Regions from separate parts of the Thioalkalivibrio sp. ARh3 genome, predicted to be linked through region 2. Evidence: predicted binding sites of a transcription regulator. Region 2 holds the regulator's gene; the other holds the start of a gene.
What was found. The regulator FliA, encoded in region 2, starts transcription of late flagellar genes. The targets are predictions, from matches to a motif close to GCTAAAGTTNNNNNNNNNNCNGCCGATA.

Region 1 (7,443 bases), on a different contig from region 2:
CATGGAACAGCAGAAGCCGCCGCTACGCGTGATCGCGCCGGGGCGGGTCTACCGCTGCGACTCGGATCTGACGCACAGCCCGATGTTTCACCAGGTGGAGGGGCTTTGTGTGGACGAGGACATCACCTTCGCGGACCTGCGCGGTGTCTTGAGCGCGTTCCTGCAGAGCTTCTTCGACCGCGACGACCTGGCCACGCGCTTTCGTCCGTCGTACTTCCCGTTTACCGAGCCCTCGGCCGAGGTCGATATCCAGTGCGTGCACTGCGGCGGTGACGGCTGCCGGGTGTGCAGTCATACCGGCTGGCTGGAGGTGATGGGCTGCGGGATGGTGCACCCGAACGTGCTGGGCCATGTGGGCATCGACCCGGAGCAGTACACCGGCTTTGCCTTCGGCCTCGGGGTCGAGCGCATGGCGATGCTGCGCCACGGCGTGAATGACCTGCGCCTGTTCTTCGACAACGACATCCGATTCATTCGCCAATTCGGACGGACCGGCTAATGCGCATCAGTATTCAGTGGCTGCGGGACTGGCTGCAGATCGACGAGACCCCCGAAGAGCTGGGCCATCGCCTGACCATGGCGGGGCTGGAGCTGGACGCGATCGAGGCGGCGGCACCCGCGTTCAGTGGCGTACGCGTGGGCCGGGTGGCGAAGGTGGAGCCGCATCCGGATGCCGATCGCCTGCGCGTCTGCCAGGTCGAGGCGGGGGAGGCCGAACCGCTGACGATCGTCTGCGGCGCGCCCAATGTGCACGAAGGCATGGTGGCGCCGGTTGCGGTGGTCGGTGCGGTGCTGCCCGACAACTTCAGGATCAAGAAGTCGAAGCTGCGCGGTGTCGCCTCCGCGGGCATGCTGTGCTCGGCGCGCGAACTGGGGCTTGCGGAGGATGCCGAGGGCCTGCTCGCACTCCCCGCGGATCTCGAGATCGGCGCGGATCTGCGCACGGCGCTGGGCCTGGATGATTACATCCTGGAAGTCGATCTCACGCCGAACCGGGCCGACTGTCTCGGGATGCGGGGGATTGCCCGCGAATGCTCGGCGCTGCTGGACCGGCCGTTGAACGAGAACGTGGCCGAGCAGACCGGGGCGGAGCTCGACGCAGGCATGGCGATACGGGTCGAAGACGCCGAGGCCTGCCCGCTGTACGCGGCGCGGGTGCTGGACGGACTGGATGCGCGTGCGCCCACGCCGCTGTGGATGACCGAACGCCTGCGACGGGCAGGCGTGCGCCCGCTCAGCGCGATCGTGGACGTCACCAACTATGTGATGCTCGAACTCGGGCAGCCCCTGCATGCGTTCGACGCAGGCCGTCTGGGCGACACCATCGAGGTGCGCTGGGCGCGATCCGGCGAGTCGCTGACCCTGTTGGGCGGGGACCAGACCGTCGAACTGGGCGAGCAGGACCTGGTGATTGCCTCGGCGACCGCTCCGGTGGCGCTGGCCGGGATCATGGGCGGCGCCGACAGCGCCGTGGACGATGACACGACGCGGGTGGTTCTCGAGTGCGCCCACTTTGCCCCGCTGGCACTGGCCGGGCGGGCGCGGGCCCATGGCCTGCATACCGATGCCTCGCATCGCTTTGAACGTGGCGTGGATCCGACCCTGGTCGAGCAGGCCATGGAGCGCGCCACGCGTCTGCTGCTGGAGATCTGTGGCGGACAGTGCGGGCCGGTGGAGCGTGCCGGCGAGTTGCCGTCCTCTCATTTCGAACAGCCCATCCAGCTGCGTCGGCCGCGTATCGAGCGGCTGCTCGGTGTGACGTTCGAGGATGAAGAGGTCGAGCGTATCCTGGCCGCGCTGGCTTGCCAGGTCGAGTCCACAGACGATGGCTGGCAGGTCCGGGCCCCCCGTGCGCGCTTCGATTTGGAGCGCGAGGAGGATCTGATCGAGGAACTGGCCCGGGTGCATGGCTTCGACCGTCTGCCGCAGCGCCTGCCGTCCCCGGTGGCGCCGGCCGAGCGCCCATCGGCCCTGCGCGGGCTGCGCGACCAGTTGGCACAACAGGGCTTTCACGAGGTCATCAGCTTCAGCTTTATTGGTGCCGAGGCGTCGCGGGCCTTCTATCCCACGGTGGAGCCGCTGGGGCTGGCGAACCCGATCTCCAGTGATCTGGCGGTGATGCGCCCCGGCCTGTGGCCCGGCCTGGTTGCCACCGCGGCCTATAACCAGGCGCGCCAGCAGCCGGACCTGCGCCTGTTCGAGCATGGCCTGCGTTTCGTGCCGGATGCCTCTGGTCTGCGCCAGGAGCCGCGCCTCGCGGGCCTGCTGGGTGGTCGGGCGCAGCCGGAGCACTGGGAGGCCCCGTCGCGCCGGGTCGATTTCTTCGATGCCAAGGGGGTGGTCGAGGCGCTTTGTGCCTCCGTGGATGCACCGCTGGGCTTTCGTGCCCAGAAGCATCCGGCGCTCCACGACGGGCAGTCCGCCCGGATTCTGAAGGGTGATCGCCCGATCGGCTGGGTGGGGCGTCTGCACCCGGCCCTGTGCAAGCAGTTCGATGTGGAGCCGGTATATCTGTTCGATCTCGATGCCCGGGCGATCCTGCGCGCACCGGTTGCGCAGTTCGCGCCGTTGTCACCGTATCCCTCGATCCGTCGGGATCTGGCCCTTGTGGTAAAGGAGACCGTTCCGGCCGGCGATGTGCTGAGTGCTATCGAGGAACTGGAGCTGGATCTGGTGCAGGATGTCCGAATGTTCGATGTCTACCGAGGCAAGGGGTTGAATCCGGACGAGAAGAGCCTCGCTTTGGGCTTGATTTTGCGGGCTTTTGATCGCACCCTAGGCGAACAGGACGTGGCAAGCGTCACCGACAAGGTCGTCGAGCATCTCCACGCTCGCTTCCAGGCAACCCTGAGGCAGTGATTCCATGGCAGCAGTGACGAAGGCGGATCTCGCCGCCACGCTGAACGAAGAACTGGGTCTCAACAAGCGTGAGGCCAAGGAATTCGTCGAGATGTTCTTCGAGGAGATGCGCCAGTCGCTGGAAGAAGGCGAGGGTGTGAAGCTCTCGGGCTTCGGCAACTTCATCCTCCGCGACAAGAACCAGCGCCCCGGTCGCAATCCGAAGACCGGCGAGGAGATCCCGGTCTCCGCGCGCCGCGTGGTCACCTTCCGCCCGGGCCAGAAGCTGCGCGAGAGGGTCGAAAGCTATGCTGGAAGCGAGTAACCACCAGGAACTGCCCGCGATCCCGGGCAAACGCTACTTCACCATTGGCGAGGTGGCCGAGCTGTGTCAGGTGAAGCCCCATGTGCTGCGCTACTGGGAACAGGAATTCCCGATGCTCGAGCCGGTCAAGCGGCGGGGCAATCGGCGCTACTACCAGCGCCAGGACGTGATCCTCATTCGCCAGATTCGGGCTCTGCTGTACGAAGAGGGCTATACGATCAATGGTGCACGACAGAAGCTCTCGGGCGACGAGGCGAAGGGCGATCACCAGCAGGCGCGCCAGATTATCCAGGATACGATCTCGGAACTGGAATCGGTTCTGCGCGTGCTACGGGCCTGATGCCTTTCGTGGGCGCGGGGAATCGGATATGATTCGCGGCTTCGGGGCGTAGCGCAGTCTGGTAGCGCATCTGCATGGGGTGCAGAGGGTCGCAGGTTCAAATCCTGCCGTCCCGACCAAATTCAAGCACTTGAAGGTTATTCTTCAGGTAAATAAAAAGGCCGCATCGAGCGGCCTTTTTTGTGTCCGGGCTGAGATGGAGGGGCCGGGCTGTTACTCCATCGACCGTCGTCGCGCCTCGCGCTGGTAGTGGAGCAGGGCAATGTTGAGCTGCCGTTCCAGCCACTGGTTCATCCCGGTGATCTGAAAGCCTGCATACACATGCCCGTCGCGCGGGCTGCGGCGGCGGTTCGCCAGGCGCAGGTCGCCGCCGAGGCGCTCCCCTACATCCGGCAGCAGCAGGTTCTCGAAGCGCATCGGGGTCCCGATCTCGAGGGCCTCAACCCACTCCTGTGGGACCTCCACGCACATGCCCTCGGCCGAGAGGTCGGCGAGATCGCCGATACCGGGCTCTTCCCATTCGCCGTACTGCAATTCCACGCGCGGGCGCTGACTAATCGGGATATGTACGCGAAAGGTCTCGCGTCGCTGGAGATATTGCAGGGTCTCGGGGTAGGGGCAGACGTAGAGCACCCCGGCGTCCTCGCGCTCGGTGCGCGAGACGACGGTGGAAAAGCGCACGGCGACCCCGCGCAGGCTGGCGAAGACCCGCATCCGGGTGCCCATCTCGACGTGGCGATTGGCCTCAACGGGCGTGAGTTCGTCGAGGAAGAGTTCGCGGCCCTCGGAATCAAGCCGGATCAGGGCGGAGTTGTACAGCGGGCCGTCGTCGTCGAGACGGACGTTGACGAGGGTGAGTTTGTGGTCCAGGTCCTTGAGGATGCCGGCAATCCGTTCCGGCCGGTCGACAGTGTAGTCGGTCTCGTCCATGCGTGGCGTTGTGGTCGTTATTGGGCCAAGCCGCACGGTACTGCCCGGCTGTCCGGAATGCCAGCCCCGCGTTTGCGCGGGAGAGGAGTGAAAGGGGCGCGCGGAGGATGCGCGCGGGTCATGCGCGGGTGATGCGCCGGCCAGTGCGACTGCCGGACTGGGTGCGGCCGTAGGGGTCATAGGTGGGGGCCGGTCCGGGTTCCTCGCCGCGCAGGATCTGAATGGACATCTCCACGCGCCGCCGGTCGCGATCGATGAGTCGGGCGTTGCCCTGGTTGAGGGTATTGCAGCGCTCCACCGAACGGCGCAGCGCCTGCCAGTGGTCCTCCAGCTCGGCGCCGCTCTCGAGCCGGCTGAACAGCCGCGCGAGTCCCTCGGGCGTGTAGGTTTCACCGGCGGCCTCGATGGTTTCGCGCTGTCGCCGGCTCTCGGTCTCCAGCTCCTGCAGGAGCGTCTGCTTCTGGGCCACGACCTCGCGCAGGGTCTCGGGGGCGCGCGATTCCACGGCGCGGGTCTCCTGCAGCAGGATGTCCTCCATCTGATGGCTCAGTCGGATCGAGGCCTCCAGCGAGCGGAGAAAGGCGTGGCGCTGTTCGGGCGACATTGTCGGGTCTCGATTAGCGCAACAGGCTTTCCAGCTCGATCATGCGATCGGCCAGCTGTTCGTTGTCCACCGGGTACTCGCCGTTGGAGATGGCTTCGCGCAACTCGGCGACCCGCGCCTCGTCGAACGGGGCGTTGCTGGCGGCCCCGGAGGCGGCGTTCATCGCCTGCGCCGCACCGGTCAGGGTGACGGAGTCGTCCTGGCGTATCGGCGCCGAGGAGTTGCCCTGGGCGCCTGCGTCGGGCCGGGAGGTCTCGTCTCGGCCCTTTACGCTCGAGGTGTTGCCGTCCGGGCGCAGGCCGGGGTTGTTCGGGCCTTTGATATCCATGGTTCGGTTTCCTGTTTTTGCAATTCTACTGCAGAGGTTTACGGCAGCACCGGCTGAAACTGTAGCCCCTTGAGGTATGAATTTTCGAATCGCTTCACAGTTCGTGGCGGCGATCCATGGCGATGTTCCGCCATTCTACAGGGCCACGCGGACATGTCCGGACTCCAGGACCTCTCCTTCCACGATGCGCCCCGACGAGCTGTTCTTCACGCGGATGCGGTCGCCGAGGACGCCATTCTCCAGCGCCTCGCCCTGCATGCGGATCGCCACCGAACCGTTCTCGGCCAGTATGGTGACGCGCTGGCCGCGGCTGACCACCTCGCGCTGGGTCACGTGTTGCTGGCCGAGGATCTGTCCCGGGCGGATGTTGCGTCGGGTCTGAAGCCCCACCAGTTCACCCTTGTCCTCGAAATAGCTGCCGGCGTGCCGCGAGGTCTGTATGCGCTTGGTGCGCAGGTCGCCCGGCAGGATCGTGTGCTGGCGTCGCAGGTTGCGGTTCGCGACCAGGACTTCGGCATAGCGCTCGACGGTAACCGGCACATAGATCGACCAGCTCACGGGTGCTTCGCACTGCACCTGGACCGCTGTATTGCCGTCGCGACGTCCGCCGGGCGGGAACTGCGTCTCCAGGGCCTTGCTGCAGCGCGCGAGACGCAGGCGATTGTCCAGACGACCGATCTGGACCTCCACCGCTTCGTCCCCCGGTGTGATGTCGAGCTCGTCATGGATGAAACGTTCGGCCGCCAGACGGATGTTCTCCACCGCCTCGATCTCCGCCTGAGCGGGGATGGATCCCAGGGCCAGAAAGATCCCTGCCGCGGCCGCGAGCCACCGGGAGCGAACAACGGGTTGGAGAAATGGCTCATTCATGGTCTGCGTGCGCGCCGGCTCGTCGATAATCGAGAGGTTTTCGGGCAGACACAAGCAGAAAACATGCCAGACGGTTAGTGTTGCATCCTCAAGAGTGGCGGGGCGTGGCCGTTACCGGGTCAATAACGCATGCAATCGGCATACAGCGGCGGTTTGTGGCATGACAGCGCCGGTCCTGGGGGTGCACACTGGGTCCGGCGGGTCGAGGTGGCGAGTCGCCGGGCGAAGGGGGAGTGCAGGGCAATGAGTCAATTCATTGACGATGTGAATCAACGGACCCAGCTGGTGGGGCAGAACCGTATGGAGCTGCTCCTGTTTCATCTGGGGAGCTCGCAGACCTTCGGGATCAACGTGTTCAAGGTGCGCGAGGTCATCCCTTCACCACCGTTGCGGCAGATTCCCGGTTCACTGAGCGTCGTGCGGGGTGTGGCCACCCTGCGAGGCGGGACGGTCCCCATCATTGACCTTGCACGCGCGATGGGGCTGCGCACGGCCGTGGGCGAAACGGACGACCACAAGGTGGTGGTGACCGAATTCAACCGGTCGGTGCAGGGCTTCTGGGTCTCGGCCGTGGACCGGATCGTCAACGTCAACTGGGAAGACGTAAAGTCGCCACCACGGGGGACCGGGCGCGAGTCCTTCCTGGTCGCCGTGACCGAGATCGACGACAAGCTGGTCGAGATCATCGATGTCGAACGGGTGCTGTCGATCGTCAATCCGTTGCCCATTAACGTGTCCGACGCGGTGCGCGCGGAGGCCGACGAAGAGCGCGAGCGGATCGGGAAGCGCAAGATCGTGATCGTCGATGACTCGCTGGTCGCCCGCAAGCAGATCGAGGGTGCCATCAAGGGTCTTGGCTGGGAATACCTGGTCTTCAAGGATGGTCGCGAGGCACTGGACTATCTTGAAGAGCAGGCCGAGGCCGGCAATGTGGGCGATGTGGTGGAGATGGTCATCTCGGACATCGAGATGCCGCGGATGGATGGCTATACCCTGACGGCCCGGATTCGGACGAACGACCGGCTGAAGGACCTGAGGGTGTTGCTCCACTCCTCTCTGAGCGGGGAGTTCAATACCGATATGGTCAAGCGGGCAGGGGCGGATGCGTTCCTGTCCAAGTTCAATCCCGATGAGCTGGCCGAAGCCGTGCTTGAGCAGACCCGCAAGGATTGAAACCGGTGTCCCCGCGGCCTGTGTCAATCGGCAGA
Region 2 (7,443 bases):
CCTGTGATGGTGGCCCCTGCCAGCCCCTTCACGCCTTGCAGATTCTGCCCCAGCGGCTTGATCACCACCTCTTCCTGGCCCACGAGATCGTCGACCACGAGCCCGACCTTCCGGTCGGCGGTGTGCACCACGACCACATGCGAGTCGGGTTTCGCCTCGGGGATGAACCCCGGCTTCAACCACCGCTTGAGGTAATGTATGGGAAGCGCTTGATTTCTGACGACAATGACCTCCTGATCGTCGACATAGTGGGTCTGTGTCAGGTCAAGATCGAGGATCTCCGAAACCGACGCGAGCGGGATCGCAAAGCGGCGACCGTCGAGGATCACCATCAGCGCCGGGAGGATCGCCAGTGTCAGCGGCAGCTTGACCCGCAGTGTCGTCCCGACACCCACCTCGGAATCAATCTCGATGGTGCCATTGAGCTGCGAGATCTTCGTCTTGACGACGTCCATCCCCACTCCGCGGCCCGACACGTCCGAGATCTCGGTCTTGGTGGAGAAGCCCGCCATGAAGATGACGTTGAAGGCCTCGCGGTCGGTCATCCTTTCCGCCATGGCCGGTTCCATCAGGCCCTTCTCGACGGCCTTGCGCCGCAGGGCCTGGGGATCCATACCGCCACCATCGTCCTTGATGATCAGCGCGATGTGATCGCCCTCCTGTGCGGCGCCCAGCACGACCGTACCCTTGCGGGGCTTGCCGGCCTTCTCGCGCACGTCGGGGGTCTCGATGCCGTGGTCCACGGCATTGCGCACCAGGTGCACCAGCGGATCGGACAGCGCCTCCACCAGGTTCTTGTCGAGGTCCGTATCCTCGCCGAAGATCTCCAGATCGATCTCCTTGCCGAGGCTGCGCGACAGGTCCCGAATGACGCGCGGGAAGCGGTTAAAGACCTTGTTGACCGGCTGCATGCGGGTCTTCATCACCGACGTCTGCAGATCGGAGGTCACCAGCGCCAGCGAACTGATCGCCTTGCCCAGCTCGTCATCCACATGCTGGCTGCGCAACATGCTGAGGCGATTGCGCACCAGCACCAGTTCCCCGACCAGATTCATGATCTCGTCCAGGCGCTCGGTGTTCACGCGTACCGATGTCTCGCTCTGGGGCGCCTGACGCGAGCCACCCCCGGCCGGCGCCGGCTTTGACTGTTGTTTCGCGGCCTCCGGGGTCGCGGCCGGCTTGGCCTCCTCGACCGGCTCCGGCTCGGGCCCCGCATTCGGCTCCTCGGGCGTGGCCGGCTCGCTGGTCTCGGCCGATGATGCCACCGACTCGACCGCAGGAGGCCCGCCGCCCCGCGCCTGCAGTTCGTCCAGCAGGTTCTCGAACTCGTCGTCGGTGATCAGATCGTCGCCATCATCCCCGGCCGCGGCCTCCGCCGCGTCAGCGCCTGACTCGCCACCAGGAACATCCGCCGCACCGGCACCCTCTACCGCCTGCGGGGCCCCCTCTCCGTGCAGCGTGTCGAGCAGGGCCTCGAACTCGTCATCGGTGATCTCGTCATCTGCACCTACCAGACCCGACTCTTCGCCTCCGTCTTCACCCGTTGCCATGGCCGTGGCTTCCACCTCGGCGGGGGGTGCCGGTTCCGGCTCGGGGGATTCGTCCGCTGCCGGGGCAGCCTCTGATTCGGAATCGTCGGCCACGTCCTCGTTGTTGGCCATCTTCCGCAGATCTTCGACCAGGTCCGCCTCCGCGGGTGTCGGATCGACCCCGGAGCGCAGGTCGCCGAACATCACGTTCAGCGTATCCAGCACCCGGAGCATCGTGTCCATCAGGTGGCCATCAACGCGGCGTTCCCCATTGCGCAGGAGGTTGAACACGTCTTCCGCGTGATGGCAGACCGTCACCAGCGCATCGAGGCTGAGGAAGCCCGCGCCGCCCTTGATGGTGTGAAAGCTGCGAAATACCGCGTTGAGCAGATCCCGGTCATCGGGATTCTGCTCCAGGTCGATCAGCTGCTCGTTCAGCCCTTCGAGCAGTTCCCCGGCCTCGATCAGGAAGTCCTGAAGGATTTCGTCATTGGGGTCGATGGCCATTCGGTCTCTCCGTTCCGGTGAGGCTTGCCGTTGTAGGGTGGGTCCAGGGGAGACGCCGATTCAGGAATCGGCGGTTGTCTAGAAGCCCAGACTGGACAACAGATCGTCCACCTCGTCCTGTCCTTCAACGACATCCTGGCCGGAATCTTGAGTCTTCGGCACCGCAGGACCGTGACCGCGTCGATCGCCCTCGCGCCGATCGGCGTTGTCGTCCAGTGTTTTCTCCGCGGCCTCGATCGCTTCCATGCGCCCACTGGACAGCCGGATCAGCGAGACCAGGTTCTCCTCGAGATCCGTTACGAGCTGTATCACCCGCCGGATCACCTGCCCGGTTATATCCTGATAGCTCTGCGCCATCAGCACTTCCGACAGCAGGCGCCGGAGCTCATCGGTGTCGTGGCTGGCTTGCGCAAAGAACTCGTCCAGATCGCGCGCGAATTCGCGGAACTCATCCACCGACAGCTGGCGGTTGCGAAAACGGGTCCATTTGGCGGTCAGTTCGCCGGCCTGCTGGCTGAAGGACTCGGCGATCGGGAGGCTCGTTTCGATGGCGGTCAGGGTTTCATGCGCCGCTTTCTCGGTCATGGTGACCACGTAATTGAGGCGCTCGCGAGCATCCGGGATCTCCGCCTGGGTCAGTTCGACCAGTCGCGAATCACCACGGAAACTCTGCAGGGCCTCATGAAGGTCACGCGTCAGCTTGCCGAGCTCGTCGAACAGTTCGCGATCATACGGACGCGCAAGGTCCTGAATCAGCGCTCGCGCCGTGACGTCATCCCCTGCTTCAAGCACCTGAACAAGCTCGCGCGCGCGTGCGAGCTGCTGATCCCCCACCGGTTGTTCCTGGTCTGTCATCCAAAGCCCCTTGCTCGCTCCTCATCCCGGACGTACCGACCGGGACTGCCCCCCCTGGCCGAGGCTTTGCTCGTGCCCGAGGATCCCGCCTGCCATACCCCGATTACCCCTGAGATTCAATGCGTTCGAAGATTTTATCGATCTTTTCCTTGAGCGTTTCAGCGGTAAAAGGCTTTACCACGTACCCGTTTACGCCCGCCTCGGCCGCCTCGACAATCTGATCACGCTTCGCCTCCGCCGTCACCATCAGTACCGGCATCGTCTTCAGCTTCTCGTCGGCGCGCACCGCCCGCAGCAGGTCGATGCCCGGCATATTGGGCATATTCCAGTCAGTGATCAGGAAGTCGAAGTCGCCGTTCTGGAGCATCGGCAGGGCCGTGCTGCCGTCATCGGCCTCATGCGTGTTGTTGAAGCCGAGATCACGCAGCAGGTTCTTGATGATCCGCCGCATCGTGGAGAAGTCGTCCACGATGAGAATTTTCATTCCCTTGTCCACAGGTCACTCCGGGATTAATTATGCATGTGGGTACTAGAGCGTGGCCGTCAGAATAACTGCAAAGCCTCGCCATCTTCGAGCCAGGAACCCAGACGTGCGCGCAGCCGGATCACGGCCTGACTGCGGATCTGGCTGACGCGCGACTCGGTCACGCCCAGCACCGCGCCGATCTCGCGCAGATTGAGTTCCTCGATGTAATAAAGCGAGAGTACCAGGCGTTCACGCTCGGGCAGATCACCCAGCGCGGCGGCCAGCTCTTCGCGAAACTCCCCGGCCTCGATCGTCCGCGAGGGCGAGGCCTCCGCCCCCTCGATCACCCGGTCGGCATCGCCGTCGGTGCCGCCCAGATCGTCCAGCGCGAACAGATGGGCGCCGGCATGGTCCTGCAGCATCGTGTAGTACTCGTCGATCGGGACTCCGAGCTCCTCGGCCACCTCGACCCCGCGTGCCGCGCGCCCTTCCCGGGCCTCGACCGTCTGGATCGCCTCGGCGATCTTGCGGCTGTTGCGATGCACCGAGCGCGGCGTCCAGTCGCTGCGCCGCAGCTCATCGATCATCGCGCCGCGGATACGGATCCCCGCATAGGTGGCGAAGGTCGCGCCCTGCCCGCCCTCGAACTGCCGCGCGGCCTCCAGCAGACCGATCATGCCCGCCTGGATCAGGTCATCGACCTGGACCGAGGCAGGCAGACGAGCCATAAGATGGTGCGCGATGCGGTGCACCAGCTCGATATGCTCCGCAACACGCTGCTCGTGGCCGGCCGCGGCGACGCTTTCGTAGCCTGGTAGTCGATTACGCGGCGACATCATGCGCTCTGCAGCATCCGTTCGACAAAGAATCCGACGCCACCATCGGCGCCGCGACCCACCGGCCAGCGATCGACCGTGCGGGCAAGCTCGGTAAAGGCCTTGGCCGCCGGGCTGCCCGGATACTGCTGCACCACCGGCGCCCGCTTCTGGACGGCCGTGCGCAGATTCTGGTCCATCGGGATGTATCCCGCCAGGTCCAGGATGACCTCCGGCAGATAGTTGCCACAAACCGTCGCGAGCTTTTGCAGCAGGCGCTCGGCTCCGGCTCGGTCCTGCACCATGTTCGTCACCAGGCGGAAACGCCGCAAACCATGGTCCCGGTGCAGGACCTTGATCAGGGCATACGCATCGGTAATCGACGCCGGTTCGTCACAGACCACCACCAGGGTCTCCTGGACGGCCCGGCAGAAGGTCGTCACCGACTCCTGCAAACCCGCTGCGGTGTCCACGACGAGTACGTCCAGCGGTTTCGAATACGCGCTGAATGCATGAATCAGCCCGTTGTGCTCCACCTGCGAGAGGTTGGCCATCGCGGCGATCCCCGACGCCGAAGGGACGACCTTGATCCCTTCGGGACCCTCCACCAGGATCTCCTCCAGCCCTTCCGCCTGTCCGGTTACCAGGTCATGCAGCGTGCGCTCCGGTCTCAGCCCGAGCAGCACATCGGCGTTCGCCAGCCCAAGATCGGCATCGAACAGCATCACCTCGCGACCCAGCCGGGCAAGTGCGACGGACAAGTTGACCGAGACATTGGTCTTGCCGACACCGCCCTTTCCGGAAGCAACGGCGATGACCTTCAACGGTGGATTAGTGCGTGGCATAGCGTCCCTTCCCCACTGGATGAATCATTTCCAGGGCCCCGCCATCCGGCGTCCCGCGCGCCGACGCCACGTGGCTGCGCGTGCCGGCGAGCTCCGCGAGCGTCTGATCAGTCCATCGTTCATCGCGCGAGGCACCACGCGCAGGACGCTCTTCTTCACCGAGCGCACGCCGCGTCAGATCCCCCGTCTCCACCCGGTGGAAATCTTCCGCGATGCGTTGACCATCGCTGACAAACGTGAGCCCAAGGTGCTGGTCGAGCAGTACCGACAACGTCTCCCCCAATTGTTCGGCCTCGTCGAGTTTGGTCAGCACCAGGGCCGATGGCTCCGTCTTCCGGAACGCCTCCAGCACCCTTTGCAGTGCCGCCGCCTGGGTGGTCGCGGAGACGACCAGCCAGCTCTCGCACCGGATACGGTCCGGCCAGCCGGCGAACAGCGACTCGTCGCCCACCGCCGCAGGTGCCTGCCCCGCCGTGTCGACCAGAATCAGGTGCCCATCCTCGGCTCGCCCGGTCATCTCCCGCAACTCGCGCGCGCCCTGCAGCACCCGCAGTGACACCCCTGCCATCTGCGCGAAGGCCTGCAGCTGGCGTGTCGCACCAATGCGCTGCGCATCCAGGGTGACCAGCGTAACCGAATCCGGCCCCATGCGGCGGATCTGGCGCAACGCAATCCGCGCAAGCGTGGTGGTCTTGCCCACGCCCGTAGGCCCCACCAGTGCCAGCACGCCCCCTTCGTCGAGGATATCGGGATGGCGCGTGGCAATTGCGCCCGACAGGCGTGCACGCAGGCGCTCCCAGGCCTGCTCTACGGTACTGTCATCGAGGATGCTGCCCGCCAGGCTGCGCGCCAGTGCCTCGCTGAAACCCCGGTCCATCAAGCGCGCCTTGCACTCCGCCGCCAGCGGATGACGCGCCGCCCATTGCGCCGCCTCGTTGTCGCTGTGCTGACGGGTAAGCAGGCTGCGCAGATCCCGCAGCTCCTGCCGCATCGCGGCCAGCTCCGGATCCGCGGGCCAGGCCGAGGCGCTGCTCGGGCGCGACGCGGCCACCGGCTCCTCGCGTGGTGCCTGGACCGCGTTCACGGCGGCCTGCTGTTCGCGTTCGGAGACCCCGGCATCGCCATCCTCGAGAGCGGCAACCACCTCCAGCCAGCCGTCGACCCGACGGCTGGACAGGATTACCGCATCTTCGCCCTGCTGCTCGCGCACCTGGCGCATCGCGTCGCGCATGTCGCGGGCCCGATACCGTCTCACATTCATCGCTGTTCTCCCGTTCCGCCCTGGCGGATCCGATCGCTACTGTTCGTCTCAGGCACTCGTGGGGGCTGCCTGGCGGGCCGAGTCTTCCTGACCCACCGTGGCTACCACACGGATCCGCCGATTGTCGGGGATCTCGGTAAAGGCCAGCACCGCCAGGTTGCGCACCGCCCCGCGCAGCCATCCGGCAATCCAGGAGCGGATCTCCGGGGCCACCACCAGGATGGCCGGCTGGCCGCTGGCCTCCTGACGCTGCGCCGCCTCCGACACCGAACGCTGCAGGCGTTCAGCCAGGCCCGGCTCCAATCCCACGGTCTCGCCATTGCTGCCCTGCAGGGACTTATGCAAGAGCTGTTCCAACGATGGGTCCAGCGCGATCAAAGGCAGCTCCTCGTCCGGCCCCACAAGGTCCTGCACGATCGAGCGCGACAGCGCCACCCGGACTGCCGCGGTCAAAACGCCGGGATCCTGACTCTTCACACCCTCCTCTGCCAGGGTTTCGGCGATCGTGCGCAGATCGCGGATCGAGACCTGCTCGGCGAGCAGGTTCTGCAGCACCTTCAGGATCACCGACAGCGAGAGCGTCTTCGGCACCAGGTTCTCGACCAGCTTCGGCGAGTGCCGTGCCAGCTGGTCCAGCAGATGCTGCGCCTCTTCGTGACCAATCAGGCGATGCGCGTTCTCGCGGAACACCTGCGACAGATGCGTGGCGATCACGGTGGAGCAGTCGACCACGGTGTAGCCGGCCCCCTGCGCCTGATCGCGATCAGCCGGATCGATCCACAGGGCGTCGAGGTTGAAGGTCGGGTCCTTGGTCGGCGTCCCCGGCACGGTGCCGAACACCTCGCCCGGGTTGATCGCCAGCTCGCGATCGGGAAAGACCTCGGCCTCCGCCACGGTGACGCCCAACAGCGAGATGCGATAGGCATTCGGACCCAGTTCCAGGTTGTCGCGGATATGCACCGGCTGCAGCAGGAAGCCGAGTTCCTGGGAGAGCTTGCGGCGCACCCCCTTGATCCTCCCCATTAGCTGGCCATCCTGGGTGCGATCCACCAGCGGGATCAGACGGTAACCGACCTCCAGGGAGACCAGATCCACCGGCGGCACATCGTCCCAGGTCAGGTCGCGGCTCTCGGGGCTGCTGTCCGCGGGCTCGTCGGGAACACGC

Region 1: a site for FliA is predicted at 5,404-5,431, ahead of flgM (flagellar biosynthesis anti-sigma factor FlgM). Genes of this name have one in related genera too.

The regions. Positions count from the first base shown of each region.
Region 1 covers NZ_KB897948.1:321,791-329,233, reverse strand. The annotation lists gene pheS (phenylalanine--tRNA ligase subunit alpha) at 1-499, shown strand, start outside; gene pheT (phenylalanine--tRNA ligase subunit beta) at 499-2,859, shown strand; gene C995_RS0106360 (integration host factor subunit alpha) at 2,864-3,163, shown strand; gene C995_RS0106355 (MerR family transcriptional regulator) at 3,147-3,503, shown strand; tRNA gene C995_RS0106350 (tRNA-Pro) at 3,546-3,622, shown strand; gene C995_RS0106345 (flagellar brake protein) at 3,717-4,433, opposite strand; gene C995_RS0106340 (flagella synthesis protein FlgN) at 4,552-5,037, opposite strand; gene flgM (flagellar biosynthesis anti-sigma factor FlgM) at 5,051-5,365, opposite strand; gene flgA (flagellar basal body P-ring formation chaperone FlgA) at 5,501-6,235, opposite strand; gene C995_RS0106325 (chemotaxis protein) at 6,479-7,408, shown strand.
Region 2 covers NZ_KB897949.1:129,688-137,130, forward strand. The annotation lists gene C995_RS0107560 (chemotaxis protein CheA) at 1-2,036, opposite strand, end outside; gene C995_RS0107565 (protein phosphatase CheZ) at 2,115-2,891, opposite strand; gene cheY (chemotaxis response regulator CheY) at 2,995-3,375, opposite strand; gene C995_RS0107575 (RNA polymerase sigma factor FliA) at 3,435-4,196, opposite strand; gene C995_RS0107580 (MinD/ParA family protein) at 4,193-5,017, opposite strand; partial or broken gene flhF (flagellar biosynthesis protein FlhF) at 5,177-6,248, opposite strand; gene flhA (flagellar biosynthesis protein FlhA) at 6,327-7,443, opposite strand, start outside.